Regions from separate parts of the Amycolatopsis sp. M39 genome, predicted to be linked through region 3. Evidence: riboswitches for the same ligand, from Rfam matches in the RefSeq annotation. Region 3 holds a riboswitch; each other region holds the start of a gene.
What was found. Region 3 has a riboswitch for cobalamin ahead of metE (5-methyltetrahydropteroyltriglutamate--homocysteine S-methyltransferase). Riboswitches for the same ligand answer to the same signal wherever they lie in the genome.
Positions count from the first base shown of each region.

Region 1: another riboswitch for cobalamin. It lies ahead of A4R44_RS06650 (hypothetical protein); the one in region 3 lies ahead of metE (5-methyltetrahydropteroyltriglutamate--homocysteine S-methyltransferase).
Region 2: another riboswitch for cobalamin. It lies ahead of A4R44_RS04615 (ABC transporter substrate-binding protein); the one in region 3 lies ahead of metE (5-methyltetrahydropteroyltriglutamate--homocysteine S-methyltransferase).

Region 1 covers NZ_LWSF01000002.1:402,635-408,424, reverse strand. The annotation lists gene purM (phosphoribosylformylglycinamidine cyclo-ligase) at 1-308, shown strand, start outside; gene arfB (alternative ribosome rescue aminoacyl-tRNA hydrolase ArfB) at 342-770, shown strand; gene A4R44_RS47785 (hypothetical protein) at 940-1,086, shown strand; gene A4R44_RS06665 (cytochrome P450) at 1,327-1,839, shown strand; gene A4R44_RS06660 (GNAT family N-acetyltransferase) at 1,889-2,620, opposite strand; gene A4R44_RS06655 (Gfo/Idh/MocA family protein) at 2,802-3,698, opposite strand; cobalamin riboswitch at 3,746-3,876, shown strand; gene A4R44_RS06650 (hypothetical protein) at 3,889-4,539, shown strand; gene A4R44_RS06645 (CbiQ family ECF transporter T component) at 4,526-5,605, shown strand; gene A4R44_RS06640 (ABC transporter ATP-binding protein) at 5,602-5,790, shown strand, end outside.
Region 2 covers NZ_LWSF01000001.1:984,925-990,714, forward strand. The annotation lists gene A4R44_RS04590 (amidohydrolase) at 1-428, shown strand, start outside; gene A4R44_RS04595 (flavin reductase family protein) at 435-1,064, shown strand; gene A4R44_RS04600 (DNA alkylation repair protein) at 1,199-1,864, shown strand; partial or broken gene A4R44_RS49995 (methyltransferase domain-containing protein) at 2,096-2,611, opposite strand; gene A4R44_RS04610 (hypothetical protein) at 2,635-3,066, opposite strand; cobalamin riboswitch at 3,368-3,487, shown strand; gene A4R44_RS04615 (ABC transporter substrate-binding protein) at 3,592-5,112, shown strand; partial or broken gene A4R44_RS04620 (trans-aconitate 2-methyltransferase) at 5,109-5,790, shown strand, end outside.
Region 3 covers NZ_LWSF01000004.1:200,614-206,403, reverse strand. The annotation lists gene A4R44_RS11565 (cytochrome P450) at 231-1,634, opposite strand; gene metE (5-methyltetrahydropteroyltriglutamate--homocysteine S-methyltransferase) at 1,891-4,164, opposite strand; cobalamin riboswitch at 4,273-4,436, opposite strand; gene A4R44_RS11555 (ribonucleotide-diphosphate reductase subunit beta) at 4,739-5,790, opposite strand, start outside.

The sequences.
Region 1 (5,790 bases), on a different contig from region 3:
GTCTTGAGGCGAACCTGGCGCGCGTGATGCCGCGTGGCCTCGTCGCCAAGCTCGAACGCGGCACCTGGACGCCCGCGTCGGTGTTCGCCCTGATCGGGCAGCGCGGCAAGGTCGAGCGCGCGGAGCTGGAGAAGACGTTCAACATGGGCGTCGGCATGGTCGCGATCGTGTCCGCCGAGGACGTCGACCGGGCGCTGGCGGTGCTCACCGCGCGGCACGTGCCCGCGTGGATCCTCGGCGACGTCCAGCCCGCCGAAGACCCGGACGGCCCGCGCGCGGTGCTGTCCGGCGACCACCCGCGGTTCTGAAAGCCGCTTGCCCCGTCTTGAGACACTGAGGACATGGCGGAGGACGTACGCGTCGGCGCCCGGTTCGTGATCCCGGGCGCCGAACTGCGCGAGCGGTTCTCCCGATCCTCAGGACCGGGCGGACAAGGCGTGAACACGACGGACTCGCGCGTCGAGCTGTCGTTCGACGTCGCGGGCTCCGCCGTGATCCCGCCCGCGCTGAAGGAACGCATCACGGCCCGGCTGGGCACCCGCCTGGTCGGCGGAGTGCTGACCATCGCGGCCAGCGAATACCGCTCCCAGCTGATGAACCGCGACGCGGCACGGGAACGGCTCGCCGAGGTGCTGGCGAAGGCTTCCGCGCCGCCGCCGGCCAAACGGCGTCCCACCAAGCCTTCGCGAGGCTCGAAGGAACGCCGTCTGGCAGCGAAGAAACGCCGCAGCGACGTGAAGCGCGGCCGCGGCGGCCGATACGACGACTAGCGTTGTTGATCACTGCGGGTGAAGGTGCGCCTGGCGGTATCGCTCAATTGCCTTCCTGCGGCGTCTTTTTCGTTTTCGCTAATTCTGGAGAGTGACGCGACCTCCTGAACGGCGAGTTCTTGCCGAAGTCGTTTACGCACGTCTCGGCGCTATCCGGCAGGTCTGCCCGGTGGCGAAAAGCTCCGCGCACGGCGGGTTTCACCTGCTGACCGGCTACGACGAGATCCCGGAAGCAGCCAACAACGGTGACATATTCAGTTCGTATGTGCAGGGCCTCGGTGCTTCGGATGTCGTAGCCGAAGATGCCTGGATCTGATGACAATCCGCCGCCGCGAGCGCCATTATTTGAATTTGATGGTCAGCCGCACCTGGCTTGGCGTCGCGGCTTTGCTCGGCATTCCGGAAGACGGGAGGGGGTTGCTGGCGGACCAGGCCAAGAGACTTGTTAGCGCCGAAAGCCAGCAGGAAGCCGAGGCACGCGGCCGGGAATACGCAACTCCTTCTCGGCCATATCCGCGAACGCGCTGGCATGCCGCGAGACGACATGCTGTCAGACGTGATCCACGCCGGTTTTGGCGAGCGACAGGTGCTGCGCTTCGCGTCACTGATGGTCGCCGCCGGGCAGTTGACCACCACCGACGCCGCAGCCACGATGGCGCTGCTGCTCGCCGAGAACCCTGACCTGAGGGACCGGGTCCGCGACAGCCCCAAAGCGCTGGACGAGTTCATCGAGGAAGCAGTCCGGCACGAACCGGCGGTGGCGGCAACCGGCCGAGCCGTCACCCAGTCGACCACACTGGGCGGAGTGCCGCTCGACGCCGGGGATCGGGTTTTGCTCGCCTGGGGAAGTGCCAATCGTGATGAACGACATTTCAACGACGGCGGCGTCTTCCGGCCGGAGCGCGGGCGGACGAATCCGGCTCATCTCGGATGCCCGACCCGAGTTGCGTGTCATGTCGCAGGAACTGGTTGCGGCATTGCCGGACATGCGGCTTCAAGCAGATGCCCGGCCTACGGCGTGATACGTGGGGTGCGGGAGGTGCCGGTCGAGTGGTCGACAACTGGGTAGCCGTAGCGGTCGCCGCAACGACAGTGCGTTGCGGCGACTGGTACGACGACTAGCTCAGCGACAAGTGCACACACTCACCGGCAACGCGGTACCCAGCACGGCGATACACCGTCCCGATTCCCACATCGCCTGGCGTGAGGAACGCCGTTTCCGCACCGCGTTCGTGGGCGAGGCGCGTGAGGTGCGCGGTGATCGCCGCCGCGATGCCTTGGCCGCGGTGTTCGACGGCCACGGCGATGCCGACGATTTCCGTCGCGCCGGACACGATGTCCAGTGCGATTCCGCCGCCCACAATGGTTTCGCCGCGTTCGGCTAGGACCGTCAGGTAGTCGCGGTTGCGTTCGACATCGGCGTCCGACACCTCGGGCGACTCGCCGAAAGCGACGTTCTGCACGGACCGCAGGCGACGGAATTCATCGTCGGACGACGGTTCACGCAGCTGAATGTGTTCTGGCGCATCACAATCGACGAGGTCTTCGACGCTGCAGGTCATCACCGGCACTCGCCGTTCCAGCGTGAACCCTGCGGCGACGAGAGCTGCCTCGACGTCCGGAGCGGCTTCGGTGAAGAACTCCAGCCGGGGCCGGAGGTCTCGTTGCCGGTAAGCGGAAATCAGGAGAGCGATCTCGGCGGACGAGGGCTTCGCGCCGTCGTCGGGGATGGCGTAGTTCTCCATCGGATGCGAGCTGTCCTTGGCGAAGGTCGCCAGGAACGGGCCGATTCGCTCGGCGTCGCGGCCGATCGGTGCGGTCGCGCGGACGTATGCCTGAAGGGCGGACATCTCTGGTGGAGGCCTTTCGAGAAGAAGGAATGCGCGGGCAGCACAAAACTGGCAACCCCACGCCGGGCGCGCAGGCCGAACAGCTCAGGCCAGGCGGCCGGGGTGGGCCGTGGCGGAGCACATAGGCATTCCTTCGTCCGAAACGAACTTCCCGCTCATCGTCTCAGACCGGGCAACCGAATTAACGGCTCAGCGCGGCGCGTGCTTGGTCCACGATCCGGGCCAGGTGCACGCCTCGGCGGACGTCGCAGGGATGTGTGGTCGTTCCGCACGACACCATCGCGGCGAAATCGTCCAGCAGTGCGGTGTACGCGTCGTTCGCCGTGCCGGTGCGGCCCAGCGTGCGCAAGCCGTGCTCGCCGAAGACCGAATACTCGACCACCGTCGGCTGAACCGGCAGGCGCAGGCTGAGCGTCGCGGTGCTCGTGATGCCGCCCTCGTGTTCGAGCAGCAGTTGCCACAGGTCCTCAGGGCCGCGGTGTGCGGCAAGGACGCCGGTGATCGGGCCGAGTGCGGCGTCGAGCAGGTCGAACGCGTGCGGGCCGATGTCGGCGAGCGCGCCGGCGGCCGGATCCTGTCGCCAGGCCGAGGTCGCGTACTTGCCGGCGAGCAGCGCGCCGGACAGCCACCGCACGCTGCCGCCTCGCCAACCGCCAGCGGCGGTGACGCCGTCCAGCCAATCGCGCGTCTGCTGAGCGAACCGCAGCGTCAGCATCACCAGCGAAGCGACGCCAGCCGACGTCACGGCGTCGGCGAGCCGCTCCGCCGTGGCCAGGTCGGCGGCGATCGGTTTCTCCAGGATCAGGTGTTTTCCCGCCTCCGCGGCGCGGGTCGCCAGGTCGGCCTGCACCGTCGGCGGCACGGCGAACGCGAGCGCGTCGACCTGCTCGAACAGCTCGTCCAGATCGCTGGTGGGCACGGCGTCGTAGGCCTGCGCGAGCGCGGCGGCGGCTTCTGGCCGACGGCTCCACACAGCACTGAGCACGGTCCCTGGATGATCCGCGAGCCCGGGAGCGTGCACCGTGGTGGCCCACGGTCCGGTTCCTACGAGGCCGACGCGTAGCTGGTCCTGTCCCACGCTCGGAAGTGTAGGTGTGTCCGCGGTCGCTTCCGGCGGGGCCTGCGGTGCGTTAACGTCGACAAGTTCTTCGCCACGAACGGGGGAAGCCGGTGAGAATCCGGCGCTGGCCCGCAACCGTGAGCGGCCCCGGGAGGGACCGCGAGCCGGATCGCCCGTCGTGGTCCGATCGATGCGAGGTACATCTGACATGCGGTTCGTGCACGCGCGGCACTGGGGGCGAGTCCTCGTCGGCTGTGCTCTTCTCGTCGCTACCGGTTTGGGCGGGGCGTCCTCCGCCTCCGCGACCACGCCCGGCAAGGGCGCCGACGGCTACTGCCAGGACGACAACGGCGTCACGGTGATCGTCGACTTCCAGGGGCTTGGCGGCGAAACCCTCATCCGGTGCGCGCCCGGCAAGCAGGAAAACGGCGTCACCGCGCTGCAAAACGCTGGCTTCGAACTCACCGGCGCGGGCAAATACGGCCTGGCCGTGATGTGCAAGATCGAGAGCAAGCCCGCCGACCAGACCTGCACCGGGATGCCGCCGGAGCAGGCGTCGTGGAGCTTCTGGACCGCCACCAACGGCGGCAAATGGGAGTCGGCGCAGGTCGGCGCGCAGAGCTGGAAGCCGCCTGCCGGAGCGTTCGAGGGCTGGTCGTTCGCGATCGGCAAGTCCTACACCGAGTATCCGCCGCCGCGCACCGAGCCGGTGCGCAAGGCCAACGCGCCCGCCGCGGCCCCGGCGTCCACTTCGGACAGCGGGTTCCCGTGGGGCCTGGTGATCGGCATCGTGGTCGTCGTGCTGCTCGTGGTGGCCGGGACGGTCGTCGCGGTGCGCCGCAGGCGTGCTGCGGAGTAGTCCGCGAGCGCTCCATCCCGGCGCGTGGTGGGTGTGGGCGCTCGCGCTCGCCGTCGCCGCGAGCCGGACCACGAACCCGGTTCTGCTCGCTTTGGTGATCGCGGTGGCCGGGTTCGTCGTGGTGCTCCGCCGCGGCGACGCGCCGTGGGCGCTGGCGTTCCGGATGTATGCCTGGATCGCCGCGGTGATCCTGCTGTCGCGCGTGCTGTTCCGGATCCTGATCGGCGGCGAGGACGGCGGCCACATCCTGTTCACGCTGCCGGCCATCCCGCTCCCGAGCGTCGCGGCCGGCATCCAGCTCCTCGGCCCCACCTCGGCCGAGGAACTGCTCGGCGGGCTGTACGACGGGCTCCGGCTGGCCACGATCGTGCTCTGCGTCGGTGCCGCGAACGCGCTGGCGAACCCGAAACGCCTGCTCAAGGCTGTGCCCGGGGCGCTCTATGAGGTGGGGACGGCAGTCACTGTCGCGCTGTCCGTGGCCCCGCAGTTGGTCGAGAGCGTGCAGCGGGTGCGTCGCGCGCGTCGACTGCGCTCCGGGAAGACGCGCGGCCTGCGGTTCGTGAAGGGGATTTTCGTGCCGGTGCTCGCCGACGCTATGGACCGGTCGCTGCAACTCGCCGCGGCCATGGATTCCCGAGGCTACGGGCGGCGCAACTACCTCTCTCCGCGCGTCCGGATGCTGATCGCGACCTGCGTGCTGGCCGGTTTGGTCGGCGTCGCGGTGGGGGTTTACGGAGTGCTCGACGGGTCCGCGTCGTGGCTCGGCGTGCCGATGCTCGTCGCCGGTCTGGTGCTGGCCGCCGCCGGATTCGTGCTGGGCGGGCGGCAGATCCGCCGCACGACCTACCGGCCTGACCCGTGGCGGCTGCCGGAAACGCTGGTCGCGCTGTGCGGCGTCGCGACCGCGGTGCTCGTGCTGCTCGCCGACCCGGTTTCGCTCACCACCCCGGCCAGCCCGCTGACCTGGCCGGAGCTGCCGTTGCTGCCGGCCGTCGCGGTGCTGATCAGCGTGCTGCCCGCTTGGTTCGCGCCGCGTCCGGCGCTGGTGTCGGAGGTCGCCCGATGATCGAGTTTTCACACGTCAGCGTCACCTACGACGGGGCTGACCAGCCGGTGCTCCGGGATGTCGACCTCACGATCGAGGAGGGCGAACTCTGCCTCGTCGCCGGACGCACCGGAGTCGGCAAGTCGACCTTGCTCGGTGCGATCAACGGTCTCGTCCCGCATTTCAGCGGCGGCACCCTGACCGGG
Region 2 (5,790 bases), on a different contig from region 3:
TCATCACCAGCTCGCTGATGCGCACCTACAGCGGCCCGTCGATGGTCCGCGTGCTGGGCGAGGAGAGATGGGCCGGCGCCTTCCCCGCGCGGGCCCTGCTGGACCACGGCGTGGTGGTCGCCGACAGCTCGGACGCCCCGGTGACCGTGCCGGACTGGCGCCGCGGCGTCGCGACCTTCACCGGTTCGCCCGGCCCGAACGCCTTCTCCGCCGTGGCCAGCCCGCTCACCAGGGAGGAGGCACTGCGCTTGTGGACGACCGGCCCGGCTTGGCTCGAACACGCGGAGTCTGCCAAGGGAACGCTCAGTGTCGGCTCGCTCGCCGACCTGGCGGTCTTCGCCCACGATCCGGTCACCGCCGCGGGCCCGGAGTTGCTGAGCGTACGGTCGGAACTGACCATGCTCGGAGGGCGGGTAGTGACAGAGTGAGGTTTCGTGTACAGCAGCAATACCGACGCTGACCGCGGCGCTTTCGTGTGGATGGTGAAGAACGCCGTCGTCCCGCGGCCGATCGCGTGGGTGAGCACGGTGGACGGCGCGGGGGTGCGGAACCTCGCGCCGTTCAGCTACTTCGCGCCGCTGACCATGGACCCGCCGACGGTGCTGTTCTCGATTTCGGAAGCGCCGAAGGACACTTTGGCCAATATCGAGGCCCGCGGCGAGTTCGCGATCACGATAGCGCTGAGCGGCCAGGAGGAACTGGTCGCGCGCACTGCGTCCACAGTGGACTCGTCGGTGGACGAAGCCGAGCACGTCGGATTGTCGTGGACGCCCGGGGTGCGGATCGCCGTGCCCCATCCCGCCGGGGCCGGCCCGAGCCTGGAATGCACGCTGGTGAAGATCGAGGAGTTCCGGGGCTCGCACCTGGTCTTCGGCGAGGTGGCCGGGGTAGCGGTGGACGACCGGTTGCTGCGTCCGGACGGACGGCTGGACCAGGACGTGTACCAGCCGGTGGGCCGCATGGGCGGCGCGACGTTCACCCGGGTGGACAACTGGGTGCGGGTGCCGATTCCCGCTCCGGAGGAGTTCCTCGCCGATGCTCGGCATCCCGACTGGCGTACTTGACCCCGCTGACCGTCGGTGCGGGGAACCCTGCGGGAATCAGATTCCCGCAGGGTTCCCCGCACGACCGAAAAGCTGGCTGAGCCACCTCGAACCCGTATGCTCGGCGCTGTCCGCACCTGAGCAGGGAGGTTCCTGTGGCCGAAGCAACCCTCTCCGGGGTCCTCGACCGGCTCGCCGAGCTTCACGACCCCAAAATCCGGGCGGTCAACGAGAACCACGGCGACGACCACAGCGTCAACCTCGCCAAGCTCCGCGCCCTCGCGAAAGAACTCAAAGCCCAACCCGTCCTGGCCGGCGAACTCTGGCGGACCGGCGACAGCAACGCCCGCCTTCTCGCGCTCCTCCTCGCCCGGCCGAAGCAGTTCGACCGGGACGACCTCGACCGGATGCTGCGCGAGGCGGGCACCCCCAAGGTCCACGACTGGCTCCTCGCGAACATCGTCAGGAAAAGCCGCCACGCCGAGGACCTCCGCGCGGCCTGGCTCGAAGACCCCGACCCGGTGGTGGCGAGCGCGGGCTGGGCGCTCGCCGCGGACCGCGTCGCCAAGAAGCCCGGCGGGCTCGACCTCGACCGGCTTCTCGACGTCATCGAAGCCGAGATGAAAGCCGCCCCGGAGCGGTTGCAGTGGGCGATGAACCACTGCCTCGCCCAGATCGGCATCGAAAACCCCGGCCTGCGCGCCCGTGCGATCGGCATCGGCGAGCGGCTGGGCGTGCTCAAGGACTATCCGACGCCGCCGAACTGCACCTCGCCGTACGCGCCGGTGTGGATCGCGGAGATGGTCAAGCGGCGGGCTTGACGAAAACCCCGACGAACACCATGCTCGCGGCCAGAAACGGCCCCGCGGCGAGCGTCGCCAGCCACTCGTCCCCGGCGGCCCGCTCCAGCTGGCCCGCTCGCACCGCGCGCTCGGTGTTCCGATCTTGTCCGCGGTCCCGAAATCGCGGAACACCGGCGCCTCGACCGAAACGTCGAGCACCTCGAACCCCGCGCCCGCCGCGAACCGCGCCAGGGAACGGCCGGCAGTCGCGTTCCGGACCATCGTCGAGCACACGAACCGGTTGAACGCGCGGTTCGTCGAGCGCTCCCCGGGATCGACCACCAGACTGTCCCAGTCCGGTTCGGCCACGCACGCCGGCCCGCCCGGTCGCAGGACCCGGCGCGGTTCGGCGAAAACCGCGGCGGGATCGGCGACGTGCTGCACCATCCGGTCCGTCCGCGCCCGGTCCGCGCCGGCGTCCTCCAGCGGCAGCGCTTGCGCATCGGCCAGCCGGACCGAAACCTGCGGCACGGAAGAGACCCGCCGCCCTGCCTCCTCGACCATCCCCGGCTCGGTGTCGACTCCGGCGACCCAACCCGCGGCACCCACCGCTTCGGCCATCGCGGGCAGGTCGGTGCCGGGACCGCAGCCGACATCCGGCACGGTCAGGCCGGGCCGCAGATCCAGCCCGGCCAGCACGTGCCGTTTGTAGTCGCGCCCGGCTTCGGCCACGCGAGCGTAATAGTCGACTTTGCCCGGTCGCGGAACTCCGAAAGTCTCGGCCATGTCTTCGAATGAACCAGAAAGGCTCAGCTCTCGGCGAGCGCGATGAAGCTGGTCCAGTCCGGATCGGGCAAGCCGAGCCGCGCACCGGCTTCGGCGAGGGCGGAAGCCGCGGAATCGAGGAACCAGGACGCGGTCAGCACCATCTTCGCCGCGGCAGCGGGATCGCGGCGGACGCCTTCGGGAGTGAGGTCCTGCGCCTTGAGCGTATGGACGGCGGAGTCGAGCAGCCGGGCGACCAGGCTGTACGCGTTCGCCGCTTCGGTGGTGCGCGTCAGCGCCCGGAACCGCGGGCGGGCGGCTTCGACGAGATCGGCGACCAGCAGGGAGCGCAGCCGCGGCCCTGTGCTCGCCCAGCCATCCGGACAGCCGCTGGTACCGCTCGAACCGGCTGCGCAGGGCGGTGATCTCGGCTGGCTCGGATCCGCCTTCCCCCTTCCATGAAGGGTCGCGACCACCGCAGATCGACGCAGCCGAGCGCACCGTGCGCGGGATCGAGCCGGTCGGGCGCCGGACTGTCCGGCCATCGGGCGCCCAGCAGCTCCAAGGCGTTGGAATCGCCGCCGACTCCCGAGTTCGAAGCACCGAGCGGTAGCGCTCGTGCTCGCGGTGAACGCGCGCCACCCGCACGTATCCGGCCAGTTCCGGCGGCGACGGTCCGTCGCTCACCCTCCGGTGCCCCTTTCGTCCGGTCCCCCGGGAAATGCTGCTCGGCCGGGACCCGCGAGGTGAGATTTCGCACGAACCGCGCGGAAGGTGACCGCACCGCCTAGGGTGTGGCGCACGTGGAGGGAAGACCGGTGCGATTCCGGAGCTGCCCCGCAACTGTGAGGCTCGCCGAGCCGAAGCCAGATACCTCCGCGGGATCCACTGATCGGCCGGCGCCACGCGGATTTGGCCAGGCCGGGGAGCCGCCGCGGCACGCGGGCGGCGCTTCGTCCTGTTCTCCTCCTTCCGGCGCCGGCCCGGCGCGAGGGAGTCTCATGACCGGATCCGCAGGGCTGAGCAGGCGCGGGTTCCTGCTGGGCGCCACGGGCGTGCTGGCGGCCGGGTGCGGCGGCCGGCAAGCAGGCGGCGGCACCGGGATCGACACGTTTTCCGCTGTGCTCAAAGGGTCCGGCACCGACGAACGGCTCGATCCGGGCACCAGTCACCTGTTCATCGACGAGGCGCGGCTGAAAGCCCTGTACGACGGGCTGTTCGAGGTCGACGACACGATGCGGCCGGTGCCGCGGCTCGCCCGCGCCGCCGAGCCGAACGCCGACGGCACCCGCTGGCGGCTCTCGCTGCGCGACGCGCGCTGGCACGACGGCGCGAAGTTCACCTCCGCCGACGTGCTGTACACGCTGTCGCGGGTGCTCGGCCCGCCTGGCCCGCAGCCGTTCATCGCCGCCGCGACGCTGGACCTGGTCGACCTTTCGCAGTCGCGCGAGGTGGACGATCAGACGGTGGAGATCGCGCTCAAGCAACCGTCGTTCGAGTTCTTGACCGCGCTTTCCGCCTACGGCACCAGAATCGTCCGCAACGGCACGAAGGACTTCAAGCATCCGATCGGCACCGGTCCGTTCCGCTTCGAGTCGTTCCGGCCCGGTCGCGAGATGGCGGCGACCGCGTACGACGATTACTGGGACGGTGCGCCGAAGATCCGCCGGTTGCGCGTCCTCAGCGCGGAGAACGACGCCCGCCCGGCCGCGGTGCGCAGCGGTCAGGCCGATTTCGCCGACGACCTGACCCCGGCCGCGGCGAAAACGCTGCGCGCGGCGGACGGGATCGACGTGCGTTCCGCGGCGCACAGCGGCATCTACTACTTCGCGATGAAAACCGACCGGCCGCCCTTCGACAACCCGGACGTCCGGCGGGCGATGATGCGGATGGTCGATCGCGAGGAACTGGTGAAGGTCGCGTTGCAGGGCGAGGGCGAGGTCGCGAACGACGTGTTCGGGAAAGGCTTCGAGTACTACGCCGACCTTCCCCCGCACACTTACGATCCGGACGAGGCGAAAGCGCTGCTGCGCGAAGCCGGCGCGCAGAACCTGGCCTTCGAGCTGTTCACCGCGCCGGCCGCGGCCGGATTCGTGGAGGCGGCGAATCTCTTCGCCGAACAAGCCAAACGCAGCGGAGTGACGGTCAAGGTCCGGGTCGGCTCCGGCGACACCTATTACTCCGAAGCTCTGAAGACCGGGGAGCTCACCATGGGCCAGTCCGGGCCGTTGCCGATCCCGAACCACTTCGCGTCGCGATTGCTCGGCAACGCGCCGCAGAACCGCACCAACTGGCACGATCCGGAATTCGACGCGCTGTACCGCCAGGCGCTTTCCACCGCGAAACAGCCGGACCGCGCCGCGCTCTACCGCCGGATGCACGAGATCCTCCACGACCGCGGCGGATTCGTGTTCTGGGGCAACTCGACCTGGAACAGCGCCGCCTCCGCGAAGTACCGCGGAATTCCCGCCGGAGTGCCCAATTCGCTGAACTGGGTCCGATTCGACAAGGTGACCCGATGACCGTCCTCACCGAAGACCGCGCCCGCTACTGGCTGGACCGCTGGGACCGGCAGCAGGAGTTCTACCTGCCCGACCGCGAGGAGCGGTTCGCGGTGCTCGGCGACGTGCTGGCCGAGCTGGTCCCGCGCGAAGACCCGCTGATCGTGGACCTCGGCGTGGGTCCCGGTTCGCTCGCGACCCGGCTGCTGGCCCGGTTCCCCGGCGCGCGGGTGGTCGGAGCGGACGCCGACCCGCTGCTGCTCGGACTCGCGGATCTCGCGTACGGCAGCGACCGGTTCCGCACCGTCACCACGGATCTGCGCGAGCGCGGCTGGTACGAGGCGCTCGAACTCGACCGCGCACCCGACGCGTTCGTCAGCACGACCGCACTGCACTGGATGAACCGCGCGCCGTTGCGCGACCTGCTGGCCGTGTGCGGTGAAGTCCTCGCTCCCGGCGGGGTTTTCGTCAACGGCGACCACCTCTACGAGGGCGACGCCGGACCGCGGCTCGACACCTTGACCCGCGCGCTGACGAAGCGGCGCGCGGCCCGGGCCGGAGTGGCGCGCGACGAGGATTGGGCCGCGTGGTGGCAGGCCGTCGAAGCCGCGCCCGAGCTGGCCGGTCTGGTCGCGCGGCGGGCCGGCGGGTTCGCGCACGAGGTGACCGACCGCCCGTCCGTGCAAGATTACCTGGCTT
Region 3 (5,790 bases):
CGCGGACAAAGACCAGCTCAGGCCCGGTGCGGAGGATCCGAAGACCCACACTGGGTACGAGTTGGCCGCAAGTGATGCCACGGCATCACGGACCAAACAGGGTGTCTACCGGCTGAACGAGTGATGGGTACTACACAACTGGTGACATCAAGTCACCTTGAGTACACGAAGGTGGCTTGTACTGCGGTTTTGTCTCCAGCTGTCGACCTTTCTGTCCCGCTCGGCGGCCGTCAACGATAGGCCAGCCGGGCCGGCAGTCCGTCGGCGGGCACCGGAAGCGAGACGTAGTCCCACTTGGCGACGTAGTCCTCGGGCACCGACCAGCGGTGCGCCCGCAGCAGCTCGTGCAGGAGCGCTTTCACCTCCAGGCCGCCGAACTGCAGCCCGATGCACTTGTGCGCGCCGCCGCCGAAGGGCATCCACGCGAACCGGTGCGATTTGTCCTCTCGGCGGTCCGGGCCGAACCGCTCGGGGTCGAAGCGCCGCGGCTCGGTCCAGTGCTCGGGGGAGTAGTGGTTCAGCGTCGGCGACACGGCGACCATCGTGCCTTCCGGCAGGTAATGGCCGAGGACGGCAGTGTCCTTTGTGGTCTTTCGCGCCAGCGACGGCACCGGCGCGCGCAGCCGCAGCGCCTCCTTCATCACCAGATCCAGCGTTTCGAGGCTTTCCAGTGCTTCGAGGTCCGGCAGGTCGTCGCCGAGGCGCAGCGACTCCTCCCGGGCGCGGTTCTGCCATTCGGGGTGTTTGGCGAGGTAGTAGGCCATCGCGCTGGCGGTGATGGTGGTCGTGTCGTGCGCGGCCATCATCAGGAAGATCATGTGGTTGACGATGTCGGCGTCGCTGAACCGGTCGCCGTCCTCGGAAACCGCGTGGCAGAGCGCGGAGAACAGGTCGTCGCCGTCCGCCTCGCGCTTGGCCGCCAGGTTCTCGCCGAAATAGCGCTCCAGCGTCCGCCTGCCGCGCAAACCCGCGGCCCAGCGACCGCCAGGCACCGGATAACGCACCACGGCGGTACCGGCGCGCACAGCGGCCACGAACGCGCGATTGATGCGCTCGGCGTCGGAGGCGGAGCGCATGCCCATGAAAACCTGCGTCGCGACGTCCAGCGTCAGCTGTTTGAACGCCCAGTACAGCCGGGGCCGGCCGGACGGCAGCGCGGCGACTCCTTCGCGCAGCGCCGGACCCATCTGCGCGACGTAGCCGCGGAGCCGGTCGCGGGTGAACGCCTCCTGCATGATCCGCCGGTGCAGGCGGTGCTCGCCGAAATCGAGCAGCATCAGCCCGCGTTCGAAGAACCGCTCGATGAAGAACTTCCAGCCCTCCTGGGAAAACGCCTTGTCCTTGTTGACGAGCGCGGCCTGGGTGGCCTCGGGCCCGGACAGCGTCACGATCCGCTGGCCGAACACGCCCATCCACGACACCGGGCCGAACTGTTCGAAGCGGTGCAGGCTGAAGTCGAGGCCGAAGCGCATCCCGTCGAGCGTGTGGCCGATCAGCGGCGGCCCGTCGTCGCCGAGCACCGGTTCCAGGCCGCTGCCCGCCGGGGGAGCCGCGAGTTCGCGGACCGGCCAGCGCGCGCCGAGCCAGCGTTCGTCGACCTTGCGCGGCAACGGGATCGCGGTCAGCGGCGGCATTTTCCCGCGCAGGTTTTCCGACAGCCGCGTGACGCCGTCGCTCCCGGCGTTGGCGACCTTGCCGAGCGCGCCGCCCGCCGTCGGGAGTCTCGTCTTTCCGGTCACGTCCGCCATGGCGACCACCTCCCGGCACGGGTATCGGCCGCCTCCACGGTCCCCTGTTATTGACGCGATGACAATACCTCGCGGGCTGCCGTTCGGGTGATCCTCGGACCGGTGCCGGGCAGCGGGCCGCGCTGCCCGGCACCGGTGCGGGTCAGCGAGGTTCGGCGCGCAGTTCCCGGGCCGCGCCGACCAGATGCCGCAGCGCCGGTTCGACCTCGGCGTAACCGCGGGTCTTGAGGCCGCAGTCCGGGTTGATCCACAACCGCTCCGCCGGAACCGCGCCGAGCGCCGTGCGCACCAGGCCGGCCACCTCGTCCCGGTCCGGCACGCGCGGCGAGTGGATGTCGTACACCCCGGGCCCGACGCCGCGGCCGAAGCCCGCTTCGTTCAGATCGGCGAGCACTTCCATCTTCGAGCGGGCAGCTTCGATGCTGGTGACGTCGGCGTCGAGGGCGTCGATCGCGGGCAGCACGTCGCCGAATTCCGAGTAGCACATGTGCGTGTGGATCTGCGTCGTTTCCGCGACGCCCGAGGTGGCCAGCCGGAACGCGGGCACCGCCCAGCCGAAGTACGCCTCGCGGTCCGCCGCGCGCAGCGGCAGCAGTTCGCGCAACGCGGGTTCGTCGACCTGCACGATGCGGATCCCGGCCTCCTCCAGGTCCGCGACCTCGTCCCGGACGGCCAGCGCGACCTGGCGTGCGGTGTCGGCCAGCGGCTGGTCGTCGCGGACGAACGACCACGCCAGGATGGTGACCGGGCCGGTCAGCATGCCCTTCACCGGACGGTCGGTGCGGCTTTGCGCGTAGCGCGCCCAGTCCACGGTCATCGGTTTCGGCCGGGAGACATCGCCGAACAGGATCGGCGGCCGGACGCACCGGGATCCGTACGACTGGACCCAGCCGAGGGCCGTCGCCGCGAAGCCGGTCAGCTGTTCGGCGAAGTACTGGACCATGTCGTTGCGCTCGGGCTCGCCGTGCACGAGGACGTCGAGGCCGAGGTCTTCCTGCAACCGCACGACGCGCTCGATCTCGGTGCGCATCGCGTCGCGGTACGCGCCGTCGCCGAGCTTGCCCGCGCGGTGTGCGGCTCGGGCTCGGCGCACCTCGCCGGTTTGCGGGAAGGAGCCGATCGTGGTGGTCGGCAGGGGTGGCAGGTTCAGGGATTTCTGTTGTGCCGCGGCCCGTTCCGCGTAGGGTGCGCGGACGGTGTCCTCTGGTCGGAGTGCCGCGACGCGGGCCCGGACGTCGGCGTCGCTCAGCTCGGCGGCTCCGGCCCGGTCGGCGACTGCGGCCCGTGCCGGACCGAGGTCGACGTCTTCGCCGCGCAGCGCCCGGCCGAGCAGGACGACCTCGTCGACCTTCTGCCGCGCGAAGGCGAGCCAGCTCTTCAGCCGCGGGTCGAGATCTGTCTCCGCTTCCACGTCGTAGGGCACATGCAGCAGCGAGCACGACGTCGACACGCTCACGTGTGCCGCGGCGTCCTTCAAGCGCGCCGCGCGGGACAGTGCGACGCCTGGATCCGTGCGCCAGACATTCCGCCCGTCCACGACACCGGCGAGGACCTCCTTGTCTCGCAAGGCTCCTTCCGCCGCGACTTGATCCACAAAGGACTCATCGGTCACCAGGTCGACGGCCACCGCTTCGACGGGGGAGCGGGCCAGGACGCCCAGTGCCCGGCCGAGGCCGCCGAAATACCCGGCCACCAGCAGCTTCGGCCGGTGCTTTTCCTTGGCCAGCACGTGATACGCGCGAGTGAGCGCGTTGAACTCCGGTGTCGTCCGGTCCGCGGCGAATGCCGGTTCGTCCAGTTGGACCCACTCGACGCCCTCGTCGGCCAGCTTGCCCAGAAGTCCGGCGTACGCGGGCAGCAGTTCGTCCAGCAGTTCCAGCGGTTCGAACCCGGGCTGGGTCGATTTCGACAGCAGCAGGAAAGTGACCGGTCCGACGAGCACCGGACGCGGCGTGATGCCGAGCGCGCGAGCCTCGCGGACCTCGTCGACCGGCGCGGTGCCGGTGAGCGAGAACCGGGAATCCGGGCCCAGCTCCGGGACGAGGTAGTGGTAGTTGGTGTCGAACCACTTCGTCATTTCGAGCGCGGGCGCGTCCGGTACCCCGCGCGCGGCGGCGAAGGAGGTGTCCAGCGGCGACAGCCCGAGCCGGGTGAAGCGCTCCGGCAGCGCGCCGAACAGCGCGGCGGTGTCCAATACCTGGTCGTAAAGCGAAAAAGTGCCGGACGGGATCGAGTCGAGGCCCTGGTCGCGCAGGGTGGTCCAGGTCTGTTCGCGCAGCTGCCGCCCGGTGGTCAGCAGGTCTTCCTCGGCGCTCTTTCCCGCCCAGTAGGACTCCAGCGCCCGTTTCAGCTCCCGGGACGGGCCGATTCGCGGGTAGCCGAGAATCGTGGTGCCGATCGTGTTCACAGCATGCATCCTCACGTGCTCGCCGGAAGAGCCCGGGCACGCGAAAACACCGTGCTTCGGTCGCGCCTTGTCCCGCGAGGCCCGGACTCACGCACGCCGTCGGCGTGCGTGCCAGTGGCAGGTATTCGGACTCGTGGGCGTACCGCTCGTGCCTACCGGCTGTCGCTTCCCGGGCGGGGCGCCCAGTGCTTTACCGCGTTCGCGGTGACAGCTTTCGTTCCCACATACCGCTGCGGGGCAGTCCCGGAATCGCACCGGGTTCCCTGTTGCCTCGTCAGGACGCGGCCGTCGGGAGAGCTTGGCTGCGTCCTGGCGAACCAGTGGCGTAGGCGAGTTTAGCGGGTTTGGTACAAGGCGGGGTGGGTGTCTCGGGGGGTGAGAAGCTGCTCGTCGCCTGGCGGCGACATTGCGCTGGGGGCGTGGAGCACCCCGAAGCCGGATTGTGCAGGGAGGCTTCGTATCGGGGTGCAGGGCGGGGGCTGGCTGCACGGGGGTGTGGGCGGGCTGTGCGGTTTTGTTCGGGTGAAAGAACTCGGCCGTGCCCTGGCTGGTTGCCAGGGCACGGCCGAGTTTCATCGTGTGGTCAGTCCCAGTCCAGGGCGCCGCCGGACTGGTATTCGATGACGCGGGTTTCGAAGAAGTTCTTCTCCTTCTTCAGGTCCATCGCCTCCGACATCCACGGGAACGGGTTCTCGTTCTCGCCGTAGATCGGGGACAGGCCGATCTGCTGGGCGCGCCGGTCGGTGATGAAGTGCATGTACTGCTCGCACAGGTCGGCCGACAGGCCGAGCATGCCGCGCGGCATGGTGTCGCGGGCGTAGGAGACCTCGAGTTCGCACGCGTCCTGCAGCATCCCGCGCACCTCGGCCTGGAACTGCTCGGTCCACAGGTGCGGGTTCTCGATCTTGATCTGGTTGATGCAGTCGATGCCGAAGTTCAGGTGGATCGACTCGTCGCGCAGGATGTACTGGTACTGCTCGGCGATGCCGACCATCTTGTTCCGCCTGCCCAGCGACAGGATCTGCGCGAAACCGGTGTAGAACCACATGCCCTCGAAGATCACGTAGAACGCCACGAGGTCGCGCAGGAACGCCTGGTCGGCTTCCGGCGTGCCGGTCTCGAAGTCCGGGTTCTCCAGGTTCTGCGTGTACTTCAGCGCCCACGCGTCCTTTTCCGAAATGGACGGGACCTCGCGGTACATGTTGAACAGCTCGCCCTCGACCAGGCCGAGGCTTTCGCAGATGTACTGGAAGGTGTGCGTGTGCACGGCCTCCTCGAAGGCCTGGCGCAGCAGGTACTGGCGGCACTCCGGGTTGGTGATCTGCCGGTACACCGCGAGCACGATGTTGTTGGCCACCAAGGACTCCGCCGTGGCGAAGAAGCCGAGGTTGCGCTTGAGCATCTGCCGCTCGTCCTCGGTGAGGCCGTCGGTCGACTTCCACAGCGCGATGTCGGCCTGCATCGCGACCTCGGTCGGCATCCAGTGGTTGTTGCACGCCGCGAGGTACTTGTCCCAGGCCCACCGGTACTTCATCGGCAGCAGCTGGTTGACGTCGGCGCGCGCGTTGATCATGCGCTTGTCGTCGACGTTGATCCGGGCCGCGCCGACCTCGATCTCGCCGAGACCGGTCGCGT